4 regions of the Neobacillus sp. FW104-15D2 genome follow, and region 1 is predicted to be linked to each of the others. Evidence: riboswitches for the same ligand, from Rfam matches in the RefSeq annotation. Region 1 holds a riboswitch; each other region holds the start of a gene.
What was found. A riboswitch is a leader RNA that binds a small molecule or an ion and turns the genes downstream of it on or off. The one in region 1 is predicted to bind thiamine pyrophosphate.

Region 1 (7,426 bases):
TTCCTAAAGTGCTGTCATAAGAGTACTTCATACCTGAGATTTGGAGTATACGGCCTGTAGCCCATTGCTGGTTCAATGCCTGACGAATCTGTTCTCCAGTTAAGTTCATTGTAATTAATTGATTATTAAATGGCTGAACAGTGAATAATTCACCCCATGTAATTTCTCCGCTGTTAATATTAGCGCGAATGCCTCCAGGATTAGTAATGGCAATTTGAGCATTCGTTGAAGCACGCTGTGCATCAGTAATAAAATCTCCAATGTTTGATTCACCGCTTGCATTCTGATCCTGTGTTAATGCTGTTGCTGCACTGCCAACCACTTTATTAATTAAAGGTGCTACCTTTGCTTCGTCATTATCTATCATTTGTTTAACCTGAGGGTCAGGCTGAATGGCATCTTGATAGGTATTTACAATTTCTGCATCACTTTTTACTACATCCTTGGTTTTTGGATCAATCCAAAGATGAACATCATCAAAGGCGGTACCATAGGAGTAGGCTTGAACCACTAATTTTCCGTTTACTTTTGTGTTCATGTACGCATGGTTATGGCCGCCAAAAATAACATCCACCTCTGGGTCTATATTTTGAGCAATATCATAGACTCTGCCATTTGCGTTGGAACCGTCCGTTGCTGAAGTTCCTGGATCATGTGCCAGTACAACGATTGTTTTAACGCCTTTTTTCTTTAACTCTTTCGCATATTTATTAATAGCTTCTGTTTCATCTGTAAATTCGATGTCTTTTACATTTGAAGGCATCGTAATAGTAGGAGTTTCAGTTGTTACCACTCCGATAAAACCAATATCCACACCATGGACTTTTTTAATCATATAAGGAGGCAGAATTGGTTTTTTATTGCTAGTATTAACGACATTTGCGCAGATGTATGGATAATTAGCACCCTCAAAATATTCACCGGTATTAGGGTTTTTTCCGCCATAAATTTGACGAAGCATTTCATTCACTCCGTGGTCAAATTCGTGGTTTCCAATCGTACTAACATCGAAATGAAGAGTGTTAAAAATATTAATGGTCGGCTCATCCTGCAAAAGAGCAGATACAGGTGCTGAAGCACCAACATTGTCACCGACAGCAAGCAATAACGTATCTTTAACCTTGGCTTGTTCTTGTTTTAAATAAGCTGCAAGATAATCAGCACGTCCAACAGAACGACCATTTACCTTACGAGTAACATCCAATTGACCATGAAAATCATTGACACCAAGAAGCTGAACTTCAAATGGATGCGGAGTTGTTATGGATGACGCAGTTTGATTCATCTCCGCATGGGTAGTATTTGTAAATGGTAATGTTAATAATGTAGCCAAGCTTGCTGATAAAACCATTAGTCCTTTTTTACGCAAATGAACCCTCTCCCGATAGCATAATAGTTTACGAGAGTTATTATATTATGCGAACAATAGATATATCAAGTAAAATATTGTTCGTATTTACGGTTGATTATAGAACGTGGTATTCATATTAATTACTTTTTAATTGTAAAATGCATATCTTTAGATTTTAATAGAAAGTAATTTATTAACGATTAAAAAACGAACGATTTGTTTGTTTGACAAATTATTGTTCGTTTATTATACTCAGTTTTGTGTTTTTGTGAAGCAAGGATCCTCCATTGTATTAAATGAATAAACTTGTTCCACTTTTGGCAAAATATTTCTATTCGATGGTTAATTTTTATATGCAGTGGAACGAAAGTAATGCTTGCTCTACATTAGAAAAACTTGGCATTCGCCAAGTCCCTTTGGCGGATGACCTAATTTTACTTATGCGTTCAGAATTTAGGGATATAAATTCTGATTAGCTAAAAAAAGCGGAGGTATAACAACATGAAAAAACAAAAACTGGGAGTGGCACTCTCACTGCTGCTGGCGGCTGGAACGCTTTTAGGCGGATGTGGAAAAAATGCCGACAACAACAAAAACAATGCAGGTGGAAAGAAAGGCTTTACGGTTGGAATGGTCACTGACATCGGCGGGGTTGACGACAAATCCTTCAATCAATCTGCTTGGGAAGGCTTGCAGGCATTTGGTAAAGCAAACAACCTGACTAAAGGCAGAAACGGATATGATTATCTGCAATCAACTTCGGATGCAGACTATGTTCCAAACCTAAATACACTAGCACGCCAAGGCTATGACCTGGTATATGGTATTGGTTTCTTAATGCAGGATGCAATTGATGAAATTGCAAAACAACAAAAGGATACTAAATTTGCGATTATCGATTCTGAGGTAAAAGAACCTAACGTAGCAAGCGTTCTTTTTAAGGAGCAGGAAGGGGCCTTCCTTGCAGGTGTCGCTGCAGCAATGACAACAAAGTCTAACCATGTCGGTTTCATTGGCGGTATGAAAAACGCCGTAATTGAACGTTTTGAAGCAGGTTTCATAGCAGGTGTCCATGCAGCAAAGCCTTCAGTAAAGGTTGACTCTCAATATGCTGGCGCTTTTGATAAAGCAGAACTTGGACAGTCTATTGCGTCTAAAATGTATGCAACGGGCGCAGATGTCATTTTCCACGCATCAGGCGGTACAGGCAATGGACTTTTTAAAGAAGCCAATGACTTAAAGAAAAAAGATCCTAAACGTGAAATCTGGGCAATTGGTGTTGACCGAGATCAGAGCAATATGGGTGAGGATGTGGTTCTGACTTCCGCTCTTAAACGTGTCGATGTAGCGGTACAAGATACGGCTAATAAAGCAAAGAACGGCAATTTCCCAGGAGGAAAAGATGTTCTTTATGGATTAAATGAAGGCGGCGTAGGATTAACACCAATTAACGCGAAGGCTGCCAATAAAGATGCAATTGATAAAGCTGTAAAAGATTGGACAGATAAAATCAAGTCTGGAGCGGTAAAAGTTCCCGGCACTCTGGCTGAATTGAAAACATTTAACGCAAAATAATATTGAAAAAGAAATAAGCGGGGGGCTAACCCGCTTTTTCATTTGTTATCGAGCAACAGAATTTATTAAATTTTTTATGCAGAACAGTGTGTTCTCTCTTATAAAGGAGTGTAATAAATGGAAAATGTTTTTGATTATGAGGATATTCAATTGATTCCGGCAAAAGCGATGGTTAATAGCCGGTCGGAGTGTGATACATCCGTTAATTTTGGTGGACGCACGTTTAAGCTCCCTGTAGTGCCTGCTAATATGCAGACGATTATAGACGAGAAGATTGCGATCTATTTAGCAGAAAATAATTATTTTTATATTATGCATCGTTTTTACCCGGAGAAGCGGTTGGATTTTGTAAAAGATATGAATTCTCGTGGGTTATATGCCTCGATTAGTGTTGGGGTGAAGGAAGAGGAATATAGATTCATCCAACAATTAGCAGAGGAAGGTCTATCACCTGAATACATTACTATTGATATTGCTCATGGACATTCTAATGCAGTAATCAATATGATTCAGCATATAAAGAAACTTCTTCCTTCAAGCTTTGTTATTGCAGGAAATGTCGGTACTCCTGAAGCAGTAAGAGAATTGGAAAATGCCGGTGCAGATGCAACGAAGGTAGGCATAGGACCAGGAAAGGTATGTATTACTAAAATAAAAACCGGTTTTGGAACAGGCGGCTGGCAATTAGCGGCCCTTAGATGGTGTGCAAAAGCGGCAAGCAAGCCGGTTATTGCAGACGGGGGCATCCGCACACATGGTGATATAGCGAAATCGATTCGGTTTGGAGCTTCTATGGTTATGATTGGCTCATTATTTGCCGGACATGAAGAGTCCCCAGGAGAAATGATCGAAAAAGACGGAAAGCTATGTAAAGAATACTTTGGATCGGCTTCCGAGTTTCAAAAGGGTCAAAGGAAAAATGTCGAAGGCAAAAAAATGTATGTTGAGTATAAAGGTTCTTTAAAGGATACCTTGAATGAAATGAAGGAGGATCTTCAATCGTCCATTTCCTATGCGGGGGGAAATAAGCTGTCAGCAATCCGTACTGTAGATTATGTTATTGTAAAGAATTCAATCTTTAATGGTGATAAAGTATATTAAATAGGGGTTAAACCTATTTTAATTGTGGTTAAAAATGGTTAATGCTGGTGGAAACTATATATCTACTCGCTCCATAGAGTAAATGAACTGCTGAGCAGCTGTCCAGTGCTGGATAGAAAAGAAATGTAAGTTAAAAACGATTTTCTTAGTACTTTACATTTTTTAATCGTGTGCTATAGTTTACTTTATTCCAACTTAATATTATGATCGAATTACACTAGGGGGGCCTTTGGCTGAGATAGAACATTGTTCTAGACCCTTTGAACCTGATCTGGATGATACCAGCGGAGGGAAGTGGAGCGAATCTTTATGTCAGCCTCATTTATTTTGACATTAACCTTCAAACCATTCATTTCTCTGGAAGTGGGTGGTTTTTTATTTTGTATTTTATTAAGGAGCGAAGAAAATGAAGGCTATATCCGGAGATTTATCTCAAAAAATTGCACACGAAGTGGAATCAAGACAAGAAGAATTAATGGAGCTTCTTACCAAATTAATTTCTTTCCCAACAGTAAGTCCGCCTGCCAGGAATACAAATGACATACAAGAATTTATTCAAGACTACTTAAAAGACCTGGGCTTTAAAACGGAAAAGTGGGATGTTTACCCAGGAGACCCTAATGTTGTTGGGATCTTAAAAGGAAAAGTTTCTGAGCAATATAATAGTTTAATCATAAATGGTCATGTGGATGTTGCAGAAGTAGGTGATGATAAAGAATGGAATAAATCTCCCTTTACTACCTATTTTAAAGACCAATATATTTATGGACGTGGTGTTGCCGACATGAAAGGTGGCATTGCAGCATCGCTATTTGCTTTTAAACTATTAAAAGCACTCGATATTACTCTTCAAGGTGACTTGCAATTTCAGTCAGTGATCGGGGAAGAAGTGGGTGAAGCGGGAACACTCGATTGTACAGAAAAGGGGTATACTGCTGACTATGCAGTAGTAGTCGATACAAGTGATTTACATATTCAAGGCCAAGGCGGGGTCATTACCGGCTGGATAACGATTCAAAGTAAAGAAACCTATCACGACGGTTTGCGCAGGAAAATGATTCATGCAGGTGGTGGCGTGAAGGGGGCTAGTGCGATTGAGAAAATGATGAAAATCATCTCTGGCCTTCAAGACCTGGAACGCCACTGGGCGATTACGAAAAGTTATGAGGGCTTTGAACCTGGTGTTAATACCATCAATCCTGCTGTGATTGAAGGTGGCAGGCATGCCGCATTTGTTGCTGATCGCTGCGCACTTTGGATTACGGTACATTTTTATCCGAATGAAGATTATGAAGAAGTTATCAAGGAAATTGAACAACATATTAATGCTGTAGCCGCTGCGGATCCGTGGTTAAGAGAAAATCCGCCAGAATTCAAATGGGGAGGAAAATCGATGATTGAGGATCGTGGAGAGATTTTTCCTTCCTTGGAAATTGATTCAGAGCACCCTGGGACGCTTCTTTTAGCCGATTCGTATGAAAAATTATTAATCCAAAAGCCAACAATAGGAATGTCACCTACAGTTACTGATGCTGGATGGCTAGGACGGGCCGGGATTCCGACTGTCATTTTTGGGCCAGGAAAATTAGAAGATGCACATTCTGTAAATGAAAAGGTGGAAGTTCGTCAATTACTAGATTTTACGAAAGTATTAGCCACATTTATTGCAGAGTGGTGCAACACTAGAAAGGAGGAATAAACAAATGAAATTTACAGACTTTCTTTTTGAAAAAGTAAATGAAATCTGGCAAAAAACTCACCAGCATCCTTTTGTGGTGGGGATGGGGACAGGAGATTTGCCTGTTGAATCGTTTATTCGGTACATGAAACAGGACTATGTCTTTTTAATCGACTATTCCAAGCTTTTTGCACTAGGTGCGGTCAAGGCAAAAGATATCGAGACGATGGCCGCTTTTGCAAAGCTGCTTCATGAGACATTGCATGGGGAAATGGATTTGCACCGCCAATATGCTGAACGATTTGGTATTACCAACCAACAGCTTGAGGAAACGAAGCCACTCCCAATGAATTTTGCCTATACGCGTTATATGCTATATGTGGCTCAGAATGGTTCTCTTGAAGAATTGATCTCTGCGCTGCTGCCTTGTATGTGGAGCTATTGGGAGATTGGCAAGATGCTTGCTGAAAAGTATCCAGGATCTAAAGAGCATCCTTTATATGGTGAATGGATCAAAATGTATTCATCAGATGAATTTGGTTCCTTGGCCACCTGGCTGATTGATTTGTTAGATCAATTGACTGATGGGAAACCGGACCGGGAACTAGAAGACCTCGAAGACCATTTCCTGACGACATCCAGGTTTGAATATATGTTCTGGGATATGGTCTATCAGGGGGGCGAGTGGCCTGTCTAGTTCACCCATTTTATCAATAAAAGAACTTTCGTATGCTTTTCCCGGTGAAGCTAAGGGAAAGCCCGTTTTTCAAAACATTTCAATGAATGTGCTGCCAGGGGAGTTTGTCTCAGTTATTGGCGCGAGTGGTTCAGGGAAAAGCACGTTATTCAAACTGATTGCCGGATTATTGGAGCCTGACCAGGGACAAATCTGGATTAATGGCCAACAATCTGGAAAGCGATTAGGAAAAGTCGGCTTTATGCCCCAAAAGGATCTGCTTTTGCCGTGGAGAACTGTAGCGGACAACGTTATGCTGCCAATTGAGCTTAGCAAGGAAAAAAAGCAAGAGAAAATGAGTGAAATTATTGAAGGGTTAAACAGATTTGGCTTAGCTGGTTATGAAAAAGCCTATCCCCATGAACTTTCCGGTGGAATGAAGCAACGGGTCGCCTTTTTAAGAACGATTATGACTGGAAGAGAACTTTTATTATTAGACGAGCCGTTTGGCGCCCTCGATTCAATGACGAAGCATAATATGCACAGCTGGTTGTTAGAACTTTGGGAAGATCTGCAAAAAACAGTATTGTTCATAACTCATGATTTGGAAGAAGCGATTCTGTTAAGCGATCGAATTTATCTTCTGCCAGATAAAGGAGCGGTAAAAGAATTAAAGGTGGAGATGCCGCGGCCGAGACGTTCTGACCTTATATATCAAACCGAGTTCATTGCAATGAGAAAAGAATTGGAGCTGCTGATTCACAATGAAAAATAGATTCAAGAATTGGGCAGAGAACTATGGACTGTTTCTATTGGTTGTTGTTCTCCTTATATGTGTATGGGAATGGGTCATTAAACAAGGATTTATTCCATCCTTTATTTTGCCTGCGCCCACATCCATCTGGCAATCATTGATGGAAAATCGGCAGCTTTTGCTGGAACAGCATTTACCTGCCACCTTAAAAGAGGTATTGCTTGGTTTTATCCTGTCCTTAATCGGTGGGGTGATAATTGGGGTTGGCATGCACTTTTCACGAGCGTTAGA
Region 2 (7,426 bases), on a different contig from region 1:
AAAGGATTAAGATCTTCATATGAATATTTCAAATTTAAAAAGCGGGATGGCCTGGCTCTAGTCTACTTACTTCTATTGTATTTATTAATATTATGGGGCAGGTTTAATGGTTTTGGACATTTGACAGTTTATCCTATTATGGAGTCATGGCAGCTTGGAACGGGTGATATAAGGATTATGTTTTTTTATTGCTTATTTTTAGGCTTTCCACTTTTGATTGAATTGGGGGGATATTTTCGATGGCGTATATTGAATTAAAAAATGTTTCATTTTCCTATCCGGACGCAAACCAGCCTGCCATTCATAACTTATCTCTCCAAGTGGAAAAGGGACAGTTTATTGTCCTTTTCGGTGCCTCTGGCTCAGGTAAAAGTACTCTTTTGCGTCTTTTAAAAAAGGAAATCGTGCCACATGGAGAGCTTTCGGGTGAGATCCTTTTAAATGGGGGTTCAATCGAGAACCAAACTGTGAATACAGGCTTTGTTTTCCAGGATCCGGAGAATCAGGTAGTTGCTGATAATGTTCTTCATGAAATGGTGTTTGGCCTTGAAAATATAGGTTTATCTACAAATGAGATGAGAAGCAGGATTGCAGAGATGGTTCATTATTTTGATGCCGAGAACCTATTGAACCGGGATACGCATGAACTTTCAGGCGGTATGAAACAGCAGATTAATTTGGCATCTGTTCTCCTTATGCAGCCGGATATTCTTCTGCTGGATGAACCCACAGCCCAGCTGGACCCTGTAAGTGCCAGAGAGTTTTTAAATATGCTGGTCCACCTAAATGAAGAGTTTGGAATGACGATTATTCTGGCTGAGCACCGTTTGGAGGAAATATTTCTGCTTGCAGACAGTATTGTTTTAATGGATAAAGGAGAAGTGAAGGTTCAGGGAGGGACCCGCCAGGTTCTTGAAAATCTATGGAGAAACCCTCCTTTTAATAAGTATGTTCCTAGTATTCCTTCGCTTTATTTAAGCCTTGGAGGGAAAGAAAAGCTGCCTCTTTCAGTTAAGGAAGGGCGAAGCTGGACCCAGACTGTGGAGATTGCTAAAAAAGATAAAACAAGATTGGCTGAAATAACAGAAGAGATCCTTAACGCCCAAAATCTATATTTTCAATATCAGAAAGAAGATGGTTATATATTAAAGGAACTGAATCTTTCTATCAGAAAAGGTGACTTTTATGCTCTCTTGGGTGGTAATGGCTCTGGAAAGTCAACTTTATTGAAGCTGCTGGCGGGTGTGTTAAAGCCAGAGAGAGGGAAGCTTATTTTCAAGGGAAAACAGTTAAAGGCATGGAAAAATAAAAGCCTTGCAGCTGAAATAGGCTATTTGCCGCAAAACCCTAAGTTATTTTTCATACAGGATACTGTAGAAAAAGAAATTCAGGATACTCTTGAACAATGGGGATTAAAGAACGAACATGAGGTTGAGCCTCTTCTGGAGAAGCTTGGAATAAATCATCTTCGCCATAATCATCCATACGATTTAAGCGGCGGAGAACTTCAGAAAGCAGCGCTAGCCTGCCTGCTTTTAAGAAAGCCTGAAATTCTGCTGCTGGATGAACCTACAAAGGGACTGGATCCCTTGTCGAAGGATCATTTAGCAGATATTCTTTGTAAGTTGAATTGCGAGGGCGTTTCTATCCTGATGTCCACCCACGATGTAGAGTTTGCAGCCCGCTACGCCTCAAAATGCGGAATGATGTTTCAGGGAAGTATAACATCGGAATCTGAGCCCGATGCTTTTTTTAGTGGGAATTTCTTTTATACTACGATGGTACAACGGCTGTTTCGCAGTAGGTCCGACCAACAAATCGTTACCCTCGAGGAGGCAGTTGAGCTATGCAGGCTAAGAAGATAATTGTTACTTCAGCGGCACTCCTTATGGTTGCACTGCTCTTATATTTATCATTTAGCTTGCAAAGTCAGTATATATGGCTAAGCCTGGCCATTGTTGTCCTTTCAATGCTGCTGTTATTAATAAGGTTTGAAAAAAGAAAGGCAGAACCACGCGAACTGGTGTTGCTTGCTGTCCTCGCGGCTATTGCGGCTGTAGGCAGGGTTCCGTTTGCCAGTATTCCAAGTGTTCAGCCTACAACTTTTGTGATTATGATGTCAGGATTGGTTTTTGGTGCAGAGAGTGGCTTTATTATTGGGGCGGTCGCAGCACTTGCATCAAATATGATCCTTGGCCAGGGACCTTGGACACCCTGGCAGATGGCTGCCTGGGGACTTGTCGGTTTCTCCGCAGGCTTATTAAAGAACAGCCGATTAATGAACTGGACCTGGGGCAGGGTGGTCTTCGGAATTGTTTGGGGATTTTTATTTGGGTGGATTATGAATATTTGGGGTTACTTTTCCTTTACACAGGGAGGAAATCTCTTTGAATTAAAATCAATATTCACTTACTTTGCTGCCAGCGCTCTGTTTGATGCCATGCATGCTGCATCAAATGTCTTTTTTCTGGTTTTGTTTGGCAAGCCCTGGATGAAAATACTTACCAGGTTTAAAAGGAAATATGGGCTGATGGAATTTTGAGAAACGTAGTTAACCACTTTTCATAAATGATATCTTAACATCAAATTGATCCATAAAAAGGTTGAAATTGATGTTAAAATCAACTTAAGATCTCCCCTTCACGCAAAGGGAGTTTTTTCATCCTCTTGTCATCTTCAATGATTAGGTATATTCTGAAACAGAATTAAATATCGCGAAAAACTGCTAGGGGTGCCCAGGTATGGGCTGAGAGAAAAACACTCGTTTTTTAACCCTTTGGACCTGATCTGGATCATACCAGCGTAGGAAAGTAGTGAGAAACTGTTTTTTCTCTAACTTTTTTAAGCTAACCAGGTCCGATTGGGAACCTGGTTTTTTATTTGCGTAAAAAAATAAGGAGAGAATATCAATGGAACTAAATGAACAGCCCAACGAAGGTTTAACTAGCAGAATTGATGATAAATTGCCTCCTGCTAAAAGCTTTTTATATGGTCTCCAGCATGTCTTTGTTTCAAATGTCTGGCTTGACCCAATTTTTGTAGCGGCAATGATTGGTCTGCCGCTGACTTTATCCGCCAATATTGTAAACAGTATTTTTATTGCTGCAGGACTGGTAACGCTAATCCAGGCTACTAGACTAGTTCGGCTTCCAATCGTGCAGGGACCTTCCGCCGCTTTTGATTCGATTATGATTGCCGCGGGAAAGGCACATGGGCTTGCAGCAGCTAGTGGAGGAATCCTGTTAAGTGCTCTTATTGTTTTTATTTTGTCTATTACAGGATTAATTGGCCGCTTGAAAGCAATATTTACTCCTGTTATTTCGGGGACAGTTATTTTTGTTGTTGGTATTTCACTTTCAAGCTTTACGCTTTTTGAATTCCTTGGAGGGACACCGGGAATGGAAAGCTTTGCAAAGCCTTCGACACTTGCTATGTCTATACCAACAGCGGGTGTAGTTATTCTATTATCACTATTTGGCAAAGGAATGTGGAAGTCTTTTTCTTTCTTAATCGCTTTAGTAATTGGTGATATTATAGCGTCTCTTTTGGGGAAAACTAATTTTTCCATTATTGCTGACAAGAGTTGGTTTGGATTGCCGCACTTTCTTCCTTACGGTGCATTAACCTTTCATTGGAGCACTTTTATTACTTTCTTTGTTGCCTATATTGTAGCCGTTATTGAAGCAATGGGTGTATATCAGGCTTCTGCTGAAACACTGAAGGTCGATCTTGACTCCAAACGAATCCGAAATGGCTTTGCAGGTGAGGCAGCAGGTTCAATGCTTTCTTCATTAATTGGCGGATTTCCAACCACTGCTTATGCCCAAAATGTAGGTCTATTAAGGTTAACAGGGGTAGGGTCAAGATATCCAGTTATGTATGCAGGGGTAATATTTCTAATTCTAGGCCTTGTTCCGAAAGCTGGTGCTCTTTTGGCATTGACACCTGATGCCGTGGTAGGAGGCATCTTTTTACCCGCTGCAGCAAGTCTCATATTTACTGGAATTTCCTTGTTAGGTAAGATTGAAAAGTCCGAAAGAAATTATATGATTATAGGTTTATCCATATTACTTGCGATTTCACTGCCTGAATATTTTAAAGAGGCAAAAGGTGCCGTTGGGACGTTCCTTTCCAACAGCATAATGATTGCTGCCTTTACATCAATCATTTTGCAGTTCTTTCTTGTCAATATTCCTAATCGCATCAATAGAAACCATAAATAAAATTAAAGGGTTCTGGCCGACTAGTCCAGAACCCTTTATATATTAAAAAGGGGGAATAGACTTATGAAGACAATAGGATTAATTGGCGGGATGAGCTGGGAATCAACTAAGCATTATTATGAGCTGATAAATGAAAAGATAAAGGAAGAATTAGGTGGGCTTCATTCAGCAGAATGTATTTTATATTCCGTTGATTTTGAAGTAATAAAGGAACTTCAATTCGCGGGGGAATGGGAAAAGGCAGGGGAGATATTGAGTGCCACAGCTATAAAATTAGAAAATGCCGGTGCCGATTTTATTATACTTTGTACCAACACTATGCACATTTCAGCAGATGCAATCCTGCAGAAAATTACTATTCCTTTTTTACATATTGCTGACCCAACAGCTTATCAAATCAAATCAGAAGCCAAAAAGACCATCGGGCTGCTAGGCACAAATTTTACGATGGAGGAAGACTTTTATAAAGGAAGGCTGACTCAAAAGCATGGCTTGGAAGTTATTATTCCTGAAGAAGATGACCGAAAGGAAATCCATAGAATTATTTATGATGAGTTATGCTTGGGGGACATTAAGCTGGAATCCAAAGAGAAATATAAAAATATTATTAGTAAAATGGCCGAAAAAGGGGCAGAAGGCATTATTCTCGGATGCACTGAAATAGGGATGCTCATAAAGCCTGAAGATGTCACCCTTCCTCTTTATGATACCACGGCGCTTCATGCCTTCTATGCTGTGAAAAAGGCGTTAACTGAATAGATACAAGGGGAGAAAGCATAGAGATAGCTGGATTACTATCTTTTTATGCTGTCTTCTTTTTTTGTTGGGAATTCTCTATCAGACAAAATTCCAAAGAAATCCATGAAAATGTCTCATAGCCCACATCGATAATCCTTTGAGTGATAATCAAAATATCCCTTCCTCCATTATTAGAATTAGATTAATGCCAAATATTACGATAGACGAATCCAAAGGAAGAGAGTATAGTATTTAATGTTGTTTTGGGTTATATGAAATATTTTCTTAAGGGAAAATTAAGAATTATAAAATACTCTATTAGTTGTATGTTAAAAGTATTTTTTTAGTGTTTTACTGAGGAGGAACTTCCATGGATAGATTGTTACAATTAAATACAATTTTTATCAGTATTGTGATTGAAGCTATCCCTTTTATTATAATTGGTGCGTTTGTGTCAGCACTAATAGAAGTTTTCGTTTCTGAAAATACGATTATTCGAATCATGCCTAAAAATCGATTCTTATCTGTCATTACCGCTAGTTTAATAGGAGCATTATTCCCTGGCTGTGAATGCGGCATTGTTCCGATTACAGCCCGCTTAATAAAAAAGGGTATGGCGCCCTACTCTGCTATTTCATTCATGCTTTCGGCTCCTATTATTAATCCGATTGTTCTGTTTGCTACTTTTATTGCCTTCGGCGATAGCTGGACGATGGTATGGTATCGGGCAGGTCTTGCAATAGGCGTTTCGATTTTAGTCGGGATCATTCTATCTTTTTTCAGTAAAGGAAGCCCAATAAAAATCAATCACGATGAGCATATACACGATCATTCGCATCAAAATACCAAACAAAAATTGATTAGTGTTGTTACCCATACAATTGACGAGTTTTTAAGTGTAGGTAAATTTCTAGTCATGGGATCACTCATTGCTTCTGCTATGCAGGTTTATATCCCAACTAAGATTCTTGTTACATTAGGGCATACGAAAATAACAGCTTCATTAATCATGATGGCTTTAGCTTTTATTTTGTCCATCTGTTCAGAAGCGGATGCTTTTGTAGCTTCTTCGTTTAGAAATAGTTTTGCTCAAAGTTCAATCGTAGCTTTTTTAGTGTTCGGGGCAATGGTAGACATAAAGAATCTTTTAATGATGTTTGGTTCATTTAAACCGAAGTTTGTTATTCTTTTAATATCTTTAATTTCAACGTTGGTATTCATTGGTTCACTTCTTTTGTAAAGGATGATTGATAATGTTTCGAATCATTATTTTACTGCTTTTTACGAACTTATTTTTTATGCTGCACTCCACTGGAGACATTACAAAGTATATAAACATGAAATATTCCTTCCTTTCGTACAGTATGATTTTCGTTTTATTCTTTTTAACAATTGCTGAAGGAATACGCTGGTATTTTTCTGATAAAAAGAAGCAGGATGAACATGTTGAATGTGGCTGCAGTACCGGCCATTGCCATCATGATCACCAATCAAATAAAAATAAAGTAACAAAAGGAAAAAAGGTTAAAAGATTCTTATCTTATGCTATGGTTTTAATACCTGCCCTATCAGGCGTTCTTTTACCTGTTGCTACTCTTGATTCAAAGCTGGTTGATGCTAAAGGATTTCAATTTCCTGCTTTAGAGGATGGAAATGATAAGTATGGCATGCATCAGGTTCTCAACCCTGATATGAGCCAATTTATGGGGAAAGATGCTTTTTTGGATCTTGTTAGCAAAGAATCAAAATCCTATAAACCAAAAAACCATATAACACTTACGGATGAGGATTATTTAAAAGGGTTAGAAGTTATATATAATTACCAGGGAGATTTCACAGGGAAATCAATTACCATTAATGGTTTTTCTTATAACGGTCCGAACCTAAATAAAAATCAAATCTTTTTACTGCGATTCGGGATTATCCATTGTATAGCAGATTCTGGAGCATTTGGTATGATGATTCAATTCCCAAATGATATTCAAATACCTAATGATCAGTGGTATCAAGTAACAGGAACTTTAGAGACAGCCTATTATCAGCCTTTTAAAGCAAAGGTTCCTGTTTTAAAAGTGACAGATTATAAAATCATAAACAAACCAAAAGATCCTTATGTTTATCGAAATAGTTTTAACTAATATTTATAGCACAAAGAAGAACAGATGCCAGGCACCTGTTCTTCTTTGTTATATGGAAAGATATATCCCAGAACCTCAAAGTGAAATTAACTTTTTCATAATTAAAAAGGACATTTAAGCTTTTTGGTTTTTGGGGAATGTAAGCCCGATCCTGGTACCTTTATCAATTCTGCTTGTAACATTTACTTTCCCATGGTGCTTTTCAATAATCCAATGGGCAATGGAAAGTCCGAGACCCGTCCCTTCTGATAAGGTCCTTGCTTTATCACTTTGATAAAAACGGTCGAATATCTTAGGGATGTCATCTTCATTAATTCCAATACCATT
Region 3 (7,426 bases), on a different contig from region 1:
AGCAGAGGCGCAAGCACTCCACCAATAGATGCAAGGAAGCTGTGATCCATATCCACCTTTAATCCGCCAGGACCTGCATACGATAAAACCCATATAAAAACAGAACCTGCAAAAATAAATGTTCCGGCTTTTTTAACAAAGCCTTTCCCTTTATCCCAAGTACTTCTTCTAAGTGCCTGAAACTGTGGTAGTCTGTAAGGCGGAAGCTCGATCACAAACAAGGATGTTTCCGACTTTAAGATGGTTGAAGAAAAAACTTTAGCTAGAATAAGAGCAACGACAATTCCCAGTACATATAAGCTTAAAACTACTAAAGCTTTTTGTCCCTGAAAAAAGGCCCCCACAAATAAGGCATAAACCGGAAGTCTTGCTGAACAGGACATGAGCGGAGTGAGCAATATGGTTAACAGTCGTTCGCGCGGTGTCTCGATTGTCCTTGCAGCCATAATCCCCGGTACATTACAGCCAAAGCCAATCATCATTGGAATAAAGGCTTTACCGTTTAATCCGACAGATTCCATAATCCTGTCCATAACAAGAGCAACCCTTGCCATATAACCTGAGTCTTCTAAAAGTGATATGAAGAAGAACAGGATAAATATTTGCGGTACAAAGACAAGTACGCCTCCTACACCAGCAACCAGTCCCTGGATAATTAGGTCATGGATAAATTGAGACGCTCCAGCAACTGACAGTAATTTCTCAATTCCATTTGTTACGGGACCTGTGAGTAATTTATCAAGCAGGTCAGCCAAAGGAGTTCCAAGCCAGTCAAAAGTGAGCATAAACATCACATACATTAAAGCCAGAAAAATAGGCATTCCAAGATAACGGTTTGTTACCAGACTATCTATCTTTTCTGTTAAGGGAGTTCCAGCTTCTTTCTTCCTGACCGATTCACTCAAAATATTTTCAATAACCATTCTTCTCTTTAAATAGATAAAATGAGGAAGTGTCTTGCCACCTTCTTTGACTTTTACTTTTTCAGTAACATCAGTGAGGAGAGCCTCCATTTTTTGCGGATTCATGATAGTACGAAGGTACTCTTCTACATATTTGTTTCCTTCAAACCATTGAAGTGCCAGCCATCTTGGTGAATGGTTGGTTTTTCCCTCTAATTCACCTGCTGTTAATAAAATGACGTCCTCAACATCTTTTCCATAATAAACCAGGTTTTTCCGGTCTAAGGCATCCTCACCATCGGAAATGACATTAACCAGTTGGTCGCAGCCTTTTCCGCTCCTTGCTACCACAGGGACAACGGTTACGCCAACCATACTGGAAAACTTCTGAATATCGATATTTATTCCGCGGCTAGCAGCTACATCAACCATATTGAGCCCTATTAGAGCTGGCTTTCCATATTCAAGCAATTGGACCGTTAAATGCAAATTACGCTCCAGCTGCGAGGCATCCAATATATTTAATAATCGATCAACCTTTTCATTTAAAAAGAAGGATGTAACCACCCCTTCATCCTTTGAAAGGGGATTTAATGTATAAACTCCTGGCAAATCAATTAATCTGCCAATATTATTTTTAAACAGTCCTACTTTTTTTTCTACAGTTACGCCGCTCCAGTTGCCGACATATTCATAGGACCCAGTTAAGTTATTAAACAACGAAGTTTTACCAGTATTGGGGTTTCCTATTAAAGCAACTTCCATTATAACCGCTCCACTTCAATACAATCTGCTTCCTTGCGGCGTATGCCCACACACTGCCCGCAGGATTCAATCATGATGGGGCCCCCAAAAGGCATTACACATTTTACACAGACCTCAGTTCCCTCTGTGATACCTAAATCAAGTAAACGCCTTTTAACAAGGTGACCTACATGCGAGATATCAATGATCTTTCCTTTTTCTCCTGCTTTCAACTGACCAAACATGCTTATCACCCTTTTAATTGAGAATGATTATCTTTACTATGTAGTTATTTTAACATTAAAAACAAAAAAATGTAAAAGCAATATTAAGGGAAATTCCTTTGAATATGTTGAAAAAGGATAAAAGTTTATAAGTTTGACATATTTACTTTTTTTTTCGCTTTTTTTGGTTTTTAAATTTAGGCGCTTTTAATCTTAGTTGTTGATTATATCTCCGAGCCGGTCGCTTTCCGCGGGAGTCTCGTGACCTTGCGCTACGATCAACATATAAATTCAAAGTTGCTTTTTAACACAGCCAAAATTTAAGAGAAACCTACTTCTATTTTATTTCCAATACATAGGTAAATAGTATTATTCCAATATAATTTTTACAATATTTTTTATTTTCTGTAAATTAAAGGTATTTTTACCATTTCTATAGAATTATATAAATCGAGTGAAAAATGAATGATCATTCAGTTTTTCTCAACAAAAAAACAAAGGGGGTATTATGAATTGAATGTTTTTAGCTTATTTTGGAGTGAATTAGCTAAACTTGCGGTAAAAAAAGGGGTTTTACTGTCTGTTATAGCTGCTCTGCTGATCCCTGTTGTGTACGGTGGAATTCTTCTCTCTCCTACATGGAGTCCGTATGACAATCTTTCTAACCTGCCAGTAGCAGTTGTAAACAACGATGAAGGTGCTATGTCAGGAGATGAGAAAATTAATGTAGGAAATGACCTGGTTGCTGATCTGAAAAAAGGCAAGGATTTGCGCTGGGAATTTGTTGATTCAGACGAAGCTCGATCCGGACTTGATAATTTTAAGTATTATATGATTATTGAAATCCCAAAGGATTTTTCTAAGAGAGTAACCACTGTACTTGAACCAAACCCAAAAAACCTGGAGCTTAAATTTACTCAAAATGAAGGTCTTAATTTTATGGCTGCACAGGTAACCAAAACTGCAACAGAAAGTATCCGCGAACAGCTTGCTAATAAAATTACCGAGAAATACGTAAAGAATATTTTTGCAAATCTTGGTGATGTAGCAAATGGGTTTAAAACAGCTGCGGATGGTTCTTCTCAACTGCATGACGGAACGGTCCAGCTTCATGATGGAACTGGCCAGCTGCTGGATTCACTAACAGAAAAATCAGCCGATATTAAAAAACTTGCAGACGGTTCACAAGAACTTGAGGCAGGAACTGCGGAGATGGCTGGTTCTTTATCCTCTAAGCAAAGTGATATAACCAAACTTGCAAGTGGTTCCAAGGAATTAAAAAATGGAACTGGACTTCTCCTTTCCTCTTTAAACAGTAAATCAGGCGACATCACCCGCTTAGCTCAAGGATCTGCTGCTGCTAATGACGGGACAGGAAAATTGCTTGCTGCTCTAAAAGCTGGGCAGCCTGGCGTTCAGCAGCTCGCTGGAGGCGGGAAGAGCCTAGCAGAAAGTGCACCAGCTCTAAAAGCTGGCACTGAAGGGATTTTAAAAGGTTTAAATGACACCAAAAATGGACTCACTTTAGTAGTGAAGCCTAAAACCGAAGAACTATCGAAGGGTGTTACCGATCTAGTTGGGAGTGTCTCACTTACTGCAAAGGGACTCGATGGTTATGTTTCTTTAATCGAGAATTATATTTCAAACCCTACATCTGAAAATAAAGCACCTTATCTTTTCGCTATAGGTGAACTTAGAAAGATGTCTGACTACCTAAATTCACAAAAAACAAAAGACGATCTTTCTGCACTTACTGCTGGCGCAACCGCTTTACCAAAAGCATTTGAGCCTGGTGGAGTTCCTGGAAAGATACTTACACCTGTTGATGGTCTTAATGCTTTAATAGCAGGTCAGACGCAAATCAATGCAGGTGTTGCTGATTTAGCCGCTAAGGCTCCTGCTCTTCAAAAGGGCACAGCGGACCTTGCGACAGGCTGGAATACAATGATTGATCAAGTTACACTTCTCCACGGTGGCACTACTCAAATTGCCGATGGAACAAAGACCGTCCAAACAGGCTGGAGTGACATGACTGCAGGCGTAACGAAGCTTGATAATGGAGCCGCTCAGATTTCAGCCGGAAATGCATCGGTTGATAAAGGTTGGCATGATCTTTCTGCCGGTGCTGCACAAATTCATACAGGCATGGTTCAGGTCAGCGACGGAAATGCATCTGTTAACCAAGGATGGGGTGACCTAACAACAGGTGTTACTCAATTAAATGATGGAGCTGCCAAGCTTGATGACGGGTCGAACCAGCTCGCTTCCGGATTAAAAGATGGTGCACAAAAAACTAGTGCCATTAAAGCGGATGATCAAAATATCCAAATGTTTGCTTCACCTGTTAATCTGGCAGGAAGCACGATTCATAAGTATCCGCACTACCGGGATTCAACTGCACCGTATGTTTTATCTTTAGCTTTATTTGTTGGAATTCTGGTTTTATCATTATTTATTAATTTCAGAAGGCCTGAAGAAGTTTCCGCGCTCAGCTGGTTTGGAGCTAAGTTCTTAAATCTTTCGGTTCTTGCTGTAGGACAAGCTCTCCTATTATCACTAGTTGTCCTTGGCTTTTTAGGAATGGATGTAGATAACCCAGTGGCTTTCGTTTTATTTACCATAATTGTAAGTATCATTTTTTCAGGTATTATTTTATTTTTTGCATCATTGGGGAATGTCGGAAGATTCATGGCTCTTGCGTTCGTAGTATTACAGCTTTCTACAACTGGGGCTAACCTCCCAATCGAAATGCTGCCTGAAAATCTCCGTAACCTGAGCTCGTACCTTCCATTTACTTATACAATAGAAGGATTTAAGTCTATTATTTCACTTAATGACTCAGGTGCAGCTTTTGGAAACATGGCGATTTTGCTTGGCTTCTTTGTATTATTTATGTTGCTTTCAGCAGCTGTTTTCTTATTTAAGTCCAAGGAACATCCCCACCAAGCGGACATTGCGGTTTAAATTATTCTTTTAAATAAGTAAAAAAAAGCCCTCTTCCATATGGAATGAGGGCTTTTTTCAGCTTATTAATACTCTTTCTTAGCTGTACTATTGAGCATGGTTCTTGGTGCTGCGTTTATAACAAGAATCACCAAGATTGCACTGATAACAAAGCTAGCCAGCATATATGTGCCGTTATAAATTAATGAATAAAGTGCTACAGGCTGGCCTTTGGGTGCATACGAACCAAAGAATACAATCCCGGAAATAAAATGGCAGATAAACCTTAGCAGGCTTCCGATAAAAGCACCGACAACTGCAAGGGTCATCCACTGCCCTTTTCGATTCTGTGCCAATGACTGCTTTAAGCCAGCAGCAACTAATCCAGCAAGGCCCGCTGTTGCAAAAGCTAGAATATAATCAAGGAAGCCCTGAACAGGATGAACAACGGTCGAAAACCCTAAAATCAATTGAAGCAGTCCTAATAAAAAGCCAGTCAAAACCCCGCCTTTGGTTCCCCAGCGGTAGGCCATTAGAAAAATAGGAACCATCGCAATAGAAACAGATCCTCCCTGCGGCCAGATTCTAGAAAAAATAAAACCTGATGCCAGGTCCAGTAGATAAGCAAGTGCTGTAAAAACTGCTACCTCCACTAAAAACAATGTATTGCTTTTCTGATTCAAAACTTTTTCCCCCTTTTAATTTGGAGAGTGTCTTTCCCTATTACCTAATGCTCCGCATAAAAGTGGACTGCAAAAAGCAATCCAGGACGGTTGGGGACCCTGCATTGCCTATATCCTCAAACCACATCCCTACGCTAGCGTTAACTAACAGGTTCATAGGGTCAGAACTCGAACATTCACTCTCAGCCGCTTTTGCAGCTCCCCCTGTGGAAATATTAAATTTAATTCCTTTTCGAATATACTACTTTTTTTCATCTCCGACAAGGAAAAACATGGAATATGCAAAACATGGCCATTGGACGATTTTATTTAGAAGGAATTATGCTTCACCCTATCGAATTAATTCATCTAAAGCCCACTTTCATTTATCCCGATAGGAGGACCAACATGCTAACTCAAAAAAAAGAGGCTTTACTCAATTTTTTTAAAAGCCAGAAACAGCAGCTTTTATACGATTGGGACAAATCTATTATTGTTTCGGACAAGGATCCTTTTAGGGACAAAATACTTGCTAATGGCGAGTCCCTTTTCAATATGGTGTTAATGGTTTTTAAAATGACCCAGGACGAACTGTTGGAATACATAGAACATCTGGCTACAAGCGTATCTCTAGAGCGTGTAGAGGCAAATATCAATATCGGGGAATTTGTTTATAACGTTAATCTTGGCAGAAGTGTGCTTTACAGCTATCTTTCTAAAGCTGAACTGGACTGGAGCGACATGCAGGAATCAATCAATTTAATCAATTTCTGTTTTGACAAATTCCTTTACTTTGCTGTTTCCCACTATACCGAGGAAAAAAATAAAATTATAGAAGAAAAAACCAAGTTTATTGACTCTACACATCAGGACAGGCTTACCTTGCTTGGTCAAATGACATCAAGTTTTATTCATGAATTTCGCAATCCACTTACTTCCATTCAGGGATTTATTCAGCTGTTAAAATCAGATTTTCCCGATATGAAATATCTGGATATCATTTCGAACGAATTGGGACAATTGAATTTCCGCATTTCACAGTTTCTTCTTCTATCAAAAAAGGAACTGATTGGCAAAGAAAAGAGTTACTACAGTTTGAATACTTTAATTGAGGAAGTTTTAAACTTTCTCTATCCCAGTATTCTGGATGGGAAAGTGAAAATTGATAAAAAGTTGTCAGGTGACCCTCAGCTTTATGGATATGCGGATGAAATAAGGCAAGTATTCATTAATATCATCTTTAATGCCATTGATGTACTCGGCCACCAGAGCAGTGAGAATCCTTTAATTGGAATTGTATCGGAATCCCTGGATGAGACAAGCGTCAAAATAACAGTCTCAAATAATGGTCCGATGATACCCGAGGAAATACAAAAAACAATTTTCGAACCCTTTTTCACAACAAAAAAGTTGGGGACGGGGCTCGGACTATTTGTGTGCAAGGAAATTATTGAAAAACATAAGGGTGAAATTTATTGCAAATCCATGCCGAAGAATACATCCTTTTCTATTATCCTTCCAATAGCACTAAATACTTGATTAAAGGAGTTATTTTGTAATGTTTACCTTGAAAATTGATCAGGACATTGAACTTCAATTATTTCAGCTTCATGATTCACAAAAGTTGTATAGACTGGTAGATGAAAATAGAACCTATCTAAGGGAGTGGCTGCCTTGGGTGGATGGTATGACCTCCTCCTTCCAATATCATGGAATTATCCCAATGTGGCTTAAACAGTTCGCCGAAAATAATGGATTTAACGCCGGGATTGTATATAAAGGAGAACTGGCAGGCTCTTTGGGCCTCCACCAAATTGATTGGCATAACCGGCAAACCAGCATTGGTTATTACCTTGGCCAAAAGTTTCAGGGACATGGAATTATGACAAGGGCAGTACAAGGTGTGTTAAACTATGTATTTTATGATCTTGGACTAAACCGGGTGGAAATC
Region 4 (7,426 bases), on a different contig from region 1:
AGTCCCACTAGATAGCCATGGGCTGTGTGATGAACACTTGCCGGGAGGTTCATTTTGACTAAAATCGGGTCCAGCAAAAAAATTCCGAGAACAATTACTACCACAGCAATTATGATTCCAAGATAAATACCATGCGTTACAACAGACGAAACTTCCTTATTCTTCTTTTCTCCAAAACGCTGGGCTGCAATTGGTGAAACAGCAAGCAATATTCCGCTCAGCCCGGTAAAGATAGGATTCCAAATGGACGAGCCAATTGCTACTCCTGCAAGATCAGAAGGATTATATTTTCCAGACATAATCGTATTGAAAAACACCATCGAAAACATCCCCAGCTGGGTTATCAGTATGGGAATAAGAAGAATAACAATTTGTTTTATTTTTTCTTTCAGGGTAAAAGTTTGGTACATCAGCATACTCCTTGTTTCTAAAAAAATCATCACCATTTTCATTATAGGGGAAGAACAGCCAGTTTACATTAAGAAAAGCGCTAGCCGCCAAATCCTTTTTGCGGATGCCCTAGTTTCTCTTGTCACGCTCAAAACGGCACATCCTTGAAGTTTTCTTCGTGCGAGGCAAACCTAACGAAGCTTTCCTTGTCCTGTGCCTTTCGCCAGACTAGGACTTCCTCGGAAAAGCTGGTACTTTTCCTTCGTGCGATGAAGCTGCTGCCGAAGCCTTCCTTGTCCTGTGCCTTTCCCCAGACTAGGACTTCCTCGGAAAAGCTGGTGCTTTTCCTTCGTGCGATGAAGCTGCTGCAGAAGCCTTCCTTGCCCTTTCCGTCGTTCGTTTAAAATTTATGGATATAAATTCGGATTAGCAAATAAAAAGCCGTGAAAAAGGTTCACGGCCCTGGATTACTTTTTAGCTGTTTCAATTAATGCTTTTAAAGCATTTGTAAAACCCTTCACCTTCTGGTCCTGATACACGGTTACTGGAACACCTAAAAATCCAAGCTGTTCCACTTCCTTTTGATATTCTGGACTGATAGACACATTCCTTTCCTCGAAAGGAATGCCTTCTTCGGCGAGGACTTTTTTGACCATTTCGCATTCAATGCAGTCATTTGTTGAATATACAATTACGTTCATGGTGAGATGTTTCCCTACTTTCCTTTACCACATCACTGGCTTGGCTACCATGAACCAGAGCATTACCATTAATAAAATGATATAGATCCATACTGCACGGTTCAGCTTACGAAGCGGCGCTTCTTTATCATTGGCCTCTTTGAATTTCCGCATTGTCGGAGAAAATGCCCGTGCGAGAAAAAACAGTGAACTTACCATAATAAGTACCGTTATGACAATCCAGGAGGTCTTCCACGTCCAGGCACTCGTCCATACAAGCAAAATTCCAGAGACAACAAGGACATGTCCGGCATGCTTGGCACATTGAACAGCAAAACGAAACGCATCCAAATAGGCATTTTGGACATCAGAATGAGCTGCCTTCATTTTTCTCAGCATCGGTAGAAGAACAAAAAATGGACCGATCGACAAAATTACACTTGATATATGTAAATAGAGCAGAATCTTATGAAGTATATCCACGGAATTACCTATTAAGCTTCAACAGGACGAAATTCGTGAACCCATACCTTCATCTGTGGAACCCATGGCATTCCCGGATGAATAGAAAGAATGGATTGCTTATAATCCTCCAGGCTAGCAAAGCCTTCCTGGCGGGCATTTTCTTCAGTTAATTCTCCAAGGGATTGGGAATAAACGTTCTCTACTACAAAGTCCTTGCCTTGAAGCGTCATGATTTCACCAACATCTGCATAACGTCCGTTACGGCGAGTAGCTGTTTTTTCTCCTTTTAATACCTTTTCCACATCCGCTGGAAGCGTCACAAGACGATCAACCGAGCAGGTTTTTGGAGGCAATGCTGTATTATTGTTTTCGTTTGTCATATTAATACCCCTTTTACTAATGTAATCGTTTTAACTTTATCATAGAATTCATTCCTGTGGCACTTTTATTGCTTCTCAACACTTTCTGCCAGTTTGAAGAGAAAAGCATAAATTAACTCGTACGCTTCACCAATGGTCATCGTTTCGCTAAAGCCTTCTATTGCTTCCAAATTAAAATTCAGGTTCCAGATTGCATCTTCAAATACCAGATCAAAATCCGTTTCACCATTCTTTAATTCATTTTCTAAATATCCTCGAATAGCGGAAGAGTATTTTTTCTGCAGCCTTAAACCAAGCATAACATCATAGTTTTCGAATAAATCGTCCGTTTCAAGTGAAATAGCATCAACGCCAATTAATTCAAACCACTCGGATTCCATATACAAAAACTCATTTTTATGCTGGCGGAAATAACTAATTGGAAGTTTAAGAAAATCTGCTGACTCCTCTGCTAAAAGGCTTTCGAGTTCCTTTTCGCTGCGTTCTATATAAGAACCTTTAAAACGGGCAGATGCATCCGCTAAGGAAAGCTTGTCCTCAAGTCCCTCGAACATACTGTTTTTTTTCAGGTACTCTTGTTCTTCTTTAAAAAGTATTGCCTGTCCCTTTTTTAACCTTTCAGCATATTGTTCCATTTGTGCTTTTAACATTGTTAATCTCCTCTATTTAAGAATGACATTAATAGTATGCCCTAATATTGGAATTAAGAAAAGCCGGAGGCAAATCAAAAAGGCCCTGGCAAACGCTGGGCCCACTCGCTTATATGTAAAAATATTATCTTCCCGCCTTTATTTCTTCTAGTTTTGCAGCGATTGCGGCGGTCATTTCTTCCCCTGTTTTAGGAACGGAGTTTTTCATGACTGCATTCATCATGGCTGCGATCGGACCTGCAGCCTTCATATCAAGGGAGCCAATCATTTTTGTTCGGCTTTTTCCCAGCGATTCAGCTTGAAAGTAACCTTCACCAGTGATATTTTCTGTGACTCCGTTTAGGGTAAATGTAACCTTCTCCGGCTCGATCCATTCTTTAATCGTAATCAAAAGAGTAACTTTTTTCTTAATGATTCCAATCTCCTGCTTGAACACCCATTCCGATTGGTGTTCACTTATTTTTTTATGAGTGATGTACCCTGGAACCAATGGTGCCCAATTGTCCATATCCTTCACAAAATTCCAGATTTCCCGAATGGGTAAATCCATAATGATTTCTGTTTTACCGCTCGGCATATTCTTTCCTCCTCACTCTTAAAACAAAAATAAATCTTCCTATATAGGAAGACCTATTCCAAAATATATGCTGTTTAGAGGTTTTTAGAAGGAAATTACTTTTCTTTAAGCGGGTCTTTCTCCTCGGACATTTCCATTCCATATGCAAGTCTGTTAGACACTGTATTCTTGTTTTGATTTGCATCAGGCATTGAACGAAGGAGCAATCGGTGGACAAAGTATTCCCCTGCTGTAATAATCACAGCTGAAATAATACTTCCCCATGCAATTTGCAAATAGCTGTCGAGAAGCACACTCCCAAAAATCCAAACAATCGTGTAAGAAAGTAGAAAATCTGCGATAAGAGCATTTTTATTTCCAACACGCTGCAGGAGTATCCTGTCTCCTGCAAAATAAGAAACCACTGTCATAAGCACGCTGAACGAAACGATATCTGTCAATGTCGCATTAAAAAACAAGTCCAGCCCTACCGCAAAAGCAACCAAACATGTAACAAATTTCATCATTATAGCCATTAAATTATTCATTTTTATTGCCTCCTCACCTATCATTTTAGGCAATAAAAAAAATTCCATTCATCCACCTTCAAACCTGCCGAAAAAACTACAAGAAAACATGTAAAATCACTATACCAAAGAAAACAAATGCCATGCCGTAATGAAATCTTCTTCTCTTTCCAGTGGCCTTTCGGTGTCTTAATAGACCACTATATAAAAGAACAGCCAGTATGATCAAAGACAAAACCCCGGTTTCTGTCTTCCATATCCAGAAATCTTCACGACGGGCATAAGCCATGATCACTGCATGGACACCGATCAGCAAGCTGGCAGTGGTAGCAATTGGAATGTGATATTTCATCATTTTTTTAGAGATTTTTGCAAGTTTAACTTTTACATCTCTAATCGTACTTTTTCTAATAAGCAAAAAAACAAAGTACATATTCAGGTTAATTAAATACAGCATAAAAGCGGCCTGAGCTATTATTTTTCCGATCAAAACATAGCTGCTGTCATAACCCTTTGAAAAGGCCCATACTGCTATTATCACCACGACTGTGACATTTACGGCGATCCATCTGGCTATCATCGGCAACCTCCCATTTTTCCTTTAAGCTATACTTCGGCTATGTTAAGATTAGTTTAACAATTGATTATAGGAAGTGCCAGATATGACTAAAAGCGTTGTCCTTACAGGATTTATGGGGTCAGGGAAAACAACGGTAGGCAAAATAGCTGCAAAAAAGCTTTCATGGCCGTTTATTGATGCCGACCATGAAATTGAACAGGAATTTGGGATGCCTGCAACAGAAATTTTTAAAACCCTGGGTGAAGCTGTATTTCGACAGGAGGAGAAAAATTTAATTACCAAGTTTTCTGCTAAGGAATCAACAGTTATCTCCTTAGGAGGCGGGGCTTTTTTACAAAGCGAAATTCGAGATGTCTGCATGGCTAACTGTACCGTAATATATCTCGATATATCCTGGGAAGTATGGAAAAACAGGATGCCTTTTCTAATTAGCACCCGGCCTGTTCTACAAGACCTGACTGTTCCGCAAATGGAAGAATTATATTACAAGCGGAAAGAGTTTTATACCCATTACCACTTCAGAATTAGCATGGATTCACTTGATGCTGAAGAAGCGGGCAGCAAAATTGCTGCTTTAATTAGAAAATAGGAATCTCCTCTCCTTTTTGGAAGGGCCTAATTTATTTTAAGGGGCAGTGACGGTTGGATTCCCGTTTTGCAATTAAGCACATAGAAAATTGGTTGGCTTTTCTGCCTTCCGGTTTTTGTGAGGCAATATGCCTGTTTTTATATCCCTTACAAAAACAATAACGAGAATTTTCCAAAAATTGCTTTACATACATTTTCACTAGGTCTATGATAAAAACAAATGAATAGCGGATTGACTACTAGGGGTGCCTATAATGGGCTGAGAGAAAAACTTTGTTTTTTAACCCTTTGGACCTGATCTGGTTTGTACCAGCGTGGGAAAGTAGCGGAGTATTTTTCTATTACTTACGTTGCCAGGTCCATAGTGGATCTGGCTTTTTATTTATATACTTTAGAGGAGGATTCTTATCATGCGAAAAACACAGAAACTAACAATTGCAGCAATGCTGGTAGCCATTGGGACACTAACAAGTAACGTTTTTTACATCCCGCTCGGTTTTGTAAAGGTATTTCCTATCCAGCATTTTATCAATGTGCTGTCGGCTGTCCTTTTAGGCCCTTTTTATGCTGTATTACAGGCTTTTTGTGTTTCTCTTTTGAGAAATCTTATGGGAACAGGGTCAGTCTTTGCCTTTCCGGGAAGCATGATTGGCGCTTTGCTTGCTGCAATTTTGTTTAGAAAAACAAATAAACTAATATTTGCTGTCTGCGGTGAGGTCATTGGAACAGGAATCCTGGGCGCGATGGCGTGCTATCCGATTTCAACACTTTTACTCGGACAAAAAGCTACCTTGTTCGGATTAATCCCTGCATTTATATCCAGCTCTTTTGTCGGAGCTGCGATTGGCTATATTCTTTTAAAGGTATTTATGAAAAGAACCATTTTTCAGCAGGATGTTTCAATTAAACAAGTAAAATAAAGGGCAAAAGGCTGTCCGGAATGCGGCCAGCCTTTTAAGTTTTTTAAGATTTGTTTTGTTGATTTCCTCTCCCGGCGGTCGCTTTCCGTGGGAGTCTCACGCACAAATTAAGGAATTTATCAGTAATGAGCTTTAACAGAGACTTTTTTAGGTGAATTTTATTAAAAATATAGTTTTTTAATGTCAAATTATGAATTTTTTCAAACTTTTGCCTGTACTCATTCATGTAATTCAAGAATTCTTTCGAGTAATGCACGAATTCCTCCAAGTTATGCCCGAATTCTCCCGAGTAATGCACGAATTCTCTCAAGTAATGCACGAATTCCAAAGGAAATGCCCGAGAATACCAAGGATTGCACAAGTTACAGCTAGAATGCACAACACCGATCAGTTATGCCAATCTCTGCCACCTCTACTTCAGGAACATGGGATTTTTTTTCACGTCCTGCCAGTACTCGGTTTGCTCGAGAGACCCTGCCATTTGATATAATAAATCCTCTCTTCCTCCTGCAGCCATGAATTGGACGCCTATGGGAAGGCCATCAGCGGTCATATGCAAAGGAACTGACATGGAGGGCTGGCCAGTTAGATTCGCAAGTTGGGTAAACGGTGTCCGTTTCAGGCTATTCTCGACAATGGTATCCACTATCCCCGCCTTCTTCACTAGCCCTCCAAGCCCAAATCGCCCAACCATACTGATCAGCCTTTTTTCAGAAGGGCTGGGATCAAGTTCACCAATCCTTGATGCAGGGAACGCAGTGGCAGGAGTAACATAAAAATCGTATTCCTCATGAAAGCTTTCCATTGCATATGATGCGATATCCCATTCCCGAAGGCTCAATACCCATTCTTCAGCAGAGGTTACTTTTCCAAGCAGCCCAAGCAGCCAGGTGGCTGGTTCAACATCCATCCGGGTTACCTTGCGGCCGATTGTTTCCTCCATGCCAGCCAGTGCGGCGGATACCTCACCAAAATACATAGTAATATAGCTTTTAGCAATCTTTTGACCATCAACCGGAGCATTCTTTTCTATTACTTCGTGACCCATTCCCTCAAGCAATCTAGCTGTCTTTAATACTGCCTCTTTGCATTCAGGGTGAACCTCAGTCCCAATCGGAGAAAGGACTGAAAAGGCGATTTTCATTGGGCGGTCAAACTCCTTATTCATTCTTTCCAGATAGGAATGCTCAAACGGCGGAGCATGGAAGGCAGCACCTTTTTCATGCCCTTTTAATAAATCAAGCATATAGGCACTATCACGGACTGTCCTGGTTAACACATGGTCGGCCGACGCCCCCTGCCAGTGCCTCCCTAGTCTTTTACCAACAGGGGTTCTTCCTCTGGACGGTTTTAATCCAAACAGCCCTGTAAAGGCAGCAGGAATCCGAATCGACCCTCCTCCATCATTTGCTCCTGCAATAGGTACCATTCCCGAGGCAACAGCCGCAGCTGATCCGCCGCTTGAACCTCCAGGTGTATGTTCCGTATTCCAGGGATTTCTTGACGGGCCGTAATGTACTGGCTCTGTAATACCCATTAATGCTAACTCTGGTACATTGGTCACTCCTAGAAACCTTGTTCCGGTACCTCTCATTCTTGAAACAAATTCAGAATCCTCTTTTGCGATATATCCACGTAATGAGCGTGAACCCGAGGTAATTGGTTCTCCTTTTATTTCCTGTATGATATC

Region 2: another riboswitch for thiamine pyrophosphate. It lies ahead of AC3WR0_RS03550 (solute carrier family 23 protein); the one in region 1 lies ahead of AC3WR0_RS21570 (acetylornithine deacetylase).
Region 3: another riboswitch for thiamine pyrophosphate. It lies ahead of thiT (energy-coupled thiamine transporter ThiT); the one in region 1 lies ahead of AC3WR0_RS21570 (acetylornithine deacetylase).
Region 4: another riboswitch for thiamine pyrophosphate. It lies ahead of thiW (energy coupling factor transporter S component ThiW); the one in region 1 lies ahead of AC3WR0_RS21570 (acetylornithine deacetylase).

What each region holds. Positions count from the first base shown of each region.
Region 1 covers NZ_JBYTCJ010000034.1:44,704-52,129, reverse strand. Annotated here, with positions in the region: gene AC3WR0_RS21585 (bifunctional metallophosphatase/5'-nucleotidase) at 1-1,351, opposite strand, end outside; gene AC3WR0_RS21580 (BMP family lipoprotein) at 1,853-2,926, shown strand; gene guaC (GMP reductase) at 3,044-4,027, shown strand; TPP riboswitch at 4,237-4,337, shown strand; gene AC3WR0_RS21570 (acetylornithine deacetylase) at 4,434-5,726, shown strand; gene tenA (thiaminase II) at 5,731-6,402, shown strand; gene AC3WR0_RS21560 (ABC transporter ATP-binding protein) at 6,350-7,156, shown strand; gene AC3WR0_RS21555 (ABC transporter permease) at 7,146-7,426, shown strand, end outside.
Region 2 covers NZ_JBYTCJ010000003.1:34,204-41,629, reverse strand. Annotated here, with positions in the region: gene AC3WR0_RS03565 (energy-coupling factor transporter transmembrane component T) at 1-258, shown strand, start outside; gene AC3WR0_RS03560 (ABC transporter ATP-binding protein) at 240-1,865, shown strand; gene AC3WR0_RS03555 (ECF transporter S component) at 1,847-2,542, shown strand; TPP riboswitch at 2,718-2,826, shown strand; gene AC3WR0_RS03550 (solute carrier family 23 protein) at 2,910-4,223, shown strand; gene AC3WR0_RS03545 (aspartate/glutamate racemase family protein) at 4,287-4,982, shown strand; gene AC3WR0_RS03540 (permease) at 5,332-6,201, shown strand; gene AC3WR0_RS03535 (TIGR03943 family putative permease subunit) at 6,215-7,099, shown strand; gene AC3WR0_RS03530 (sensor histidine kinase) at 7,214-7,426, opposite strand, start outside.
Region 3 covers NZ_JBYTCJ010000013.1:81,711-89,136, forward strand. Annotated here, with positions in the region: gene feoB (ferrous iron transport protein B) at 1-1,667, opposite strand, end outside; gene AC3WR0_RS12330 (FeoA family protein) at 1,667-1,891, opposite strand; gene AC3WR0_RS12335 (YhgE/Pip family protein) at 2,384-4,834, shown strand; gene thiT (energy-coupled thiamine transporter ThiT) at 4,900-5,496, opposite strand; TPP riboswitch at 5,606-5,711, opposite strand; gene AC3WR0_RS12345 (histidine kinase N-terminal domain-containing protein) at 5,884-7,014, shown strand; gene AC3WR0_RS12350 (GNAT family N-acetyltransferase) at 7,034-7,426, shown strand, end outside.
Region 4 covers NZ_JBYTCJ010000048.1:10,973-18,398, forward strand. Annotated here, with positions in the region: gene AC3WR0_RS24190 (MATE family efflux transporter) at 1-410, opposite strand, end outside; gene AC3WR0_RS24195 (glutaredoxin family protein) at 858-1,091, opposite strand; gene AC3WR0_RS24200 (hypothetical protein) at 1,116-1,547, opposite strand; gene AC3WR0_RS24205 (ASCH domain-containing protein) at 1,565-1,915, opposite strand; gene AC3WR0_RS24210 (branched-chain amino acid aminotransferase) at 1,981-2,565, opposite strand; gene AC3WR0_RS24215 (SRPBCC family protein) at 2,690-3,142, opposite strand; gene AC3WR0_RS24220 (YndM family protein) at 3,238-3,669, opposite strand; gene AC3WR0_RS24225 (hypothetical protein) at 3,746-4,228, opposite strand; gene AC3WR0_RS24230 (shikimate kinase) at 4,311-4,817, shown strand; TPP riboswitch at 5,048-5,154, shown strand; gene thiW (energy coupling factor transporter S component ThiW) at 5,227-5,736, shown strand; gene AC3WR0_RS24240 (amidase family protein) at 6,149-7,426, opposite strand, start outside.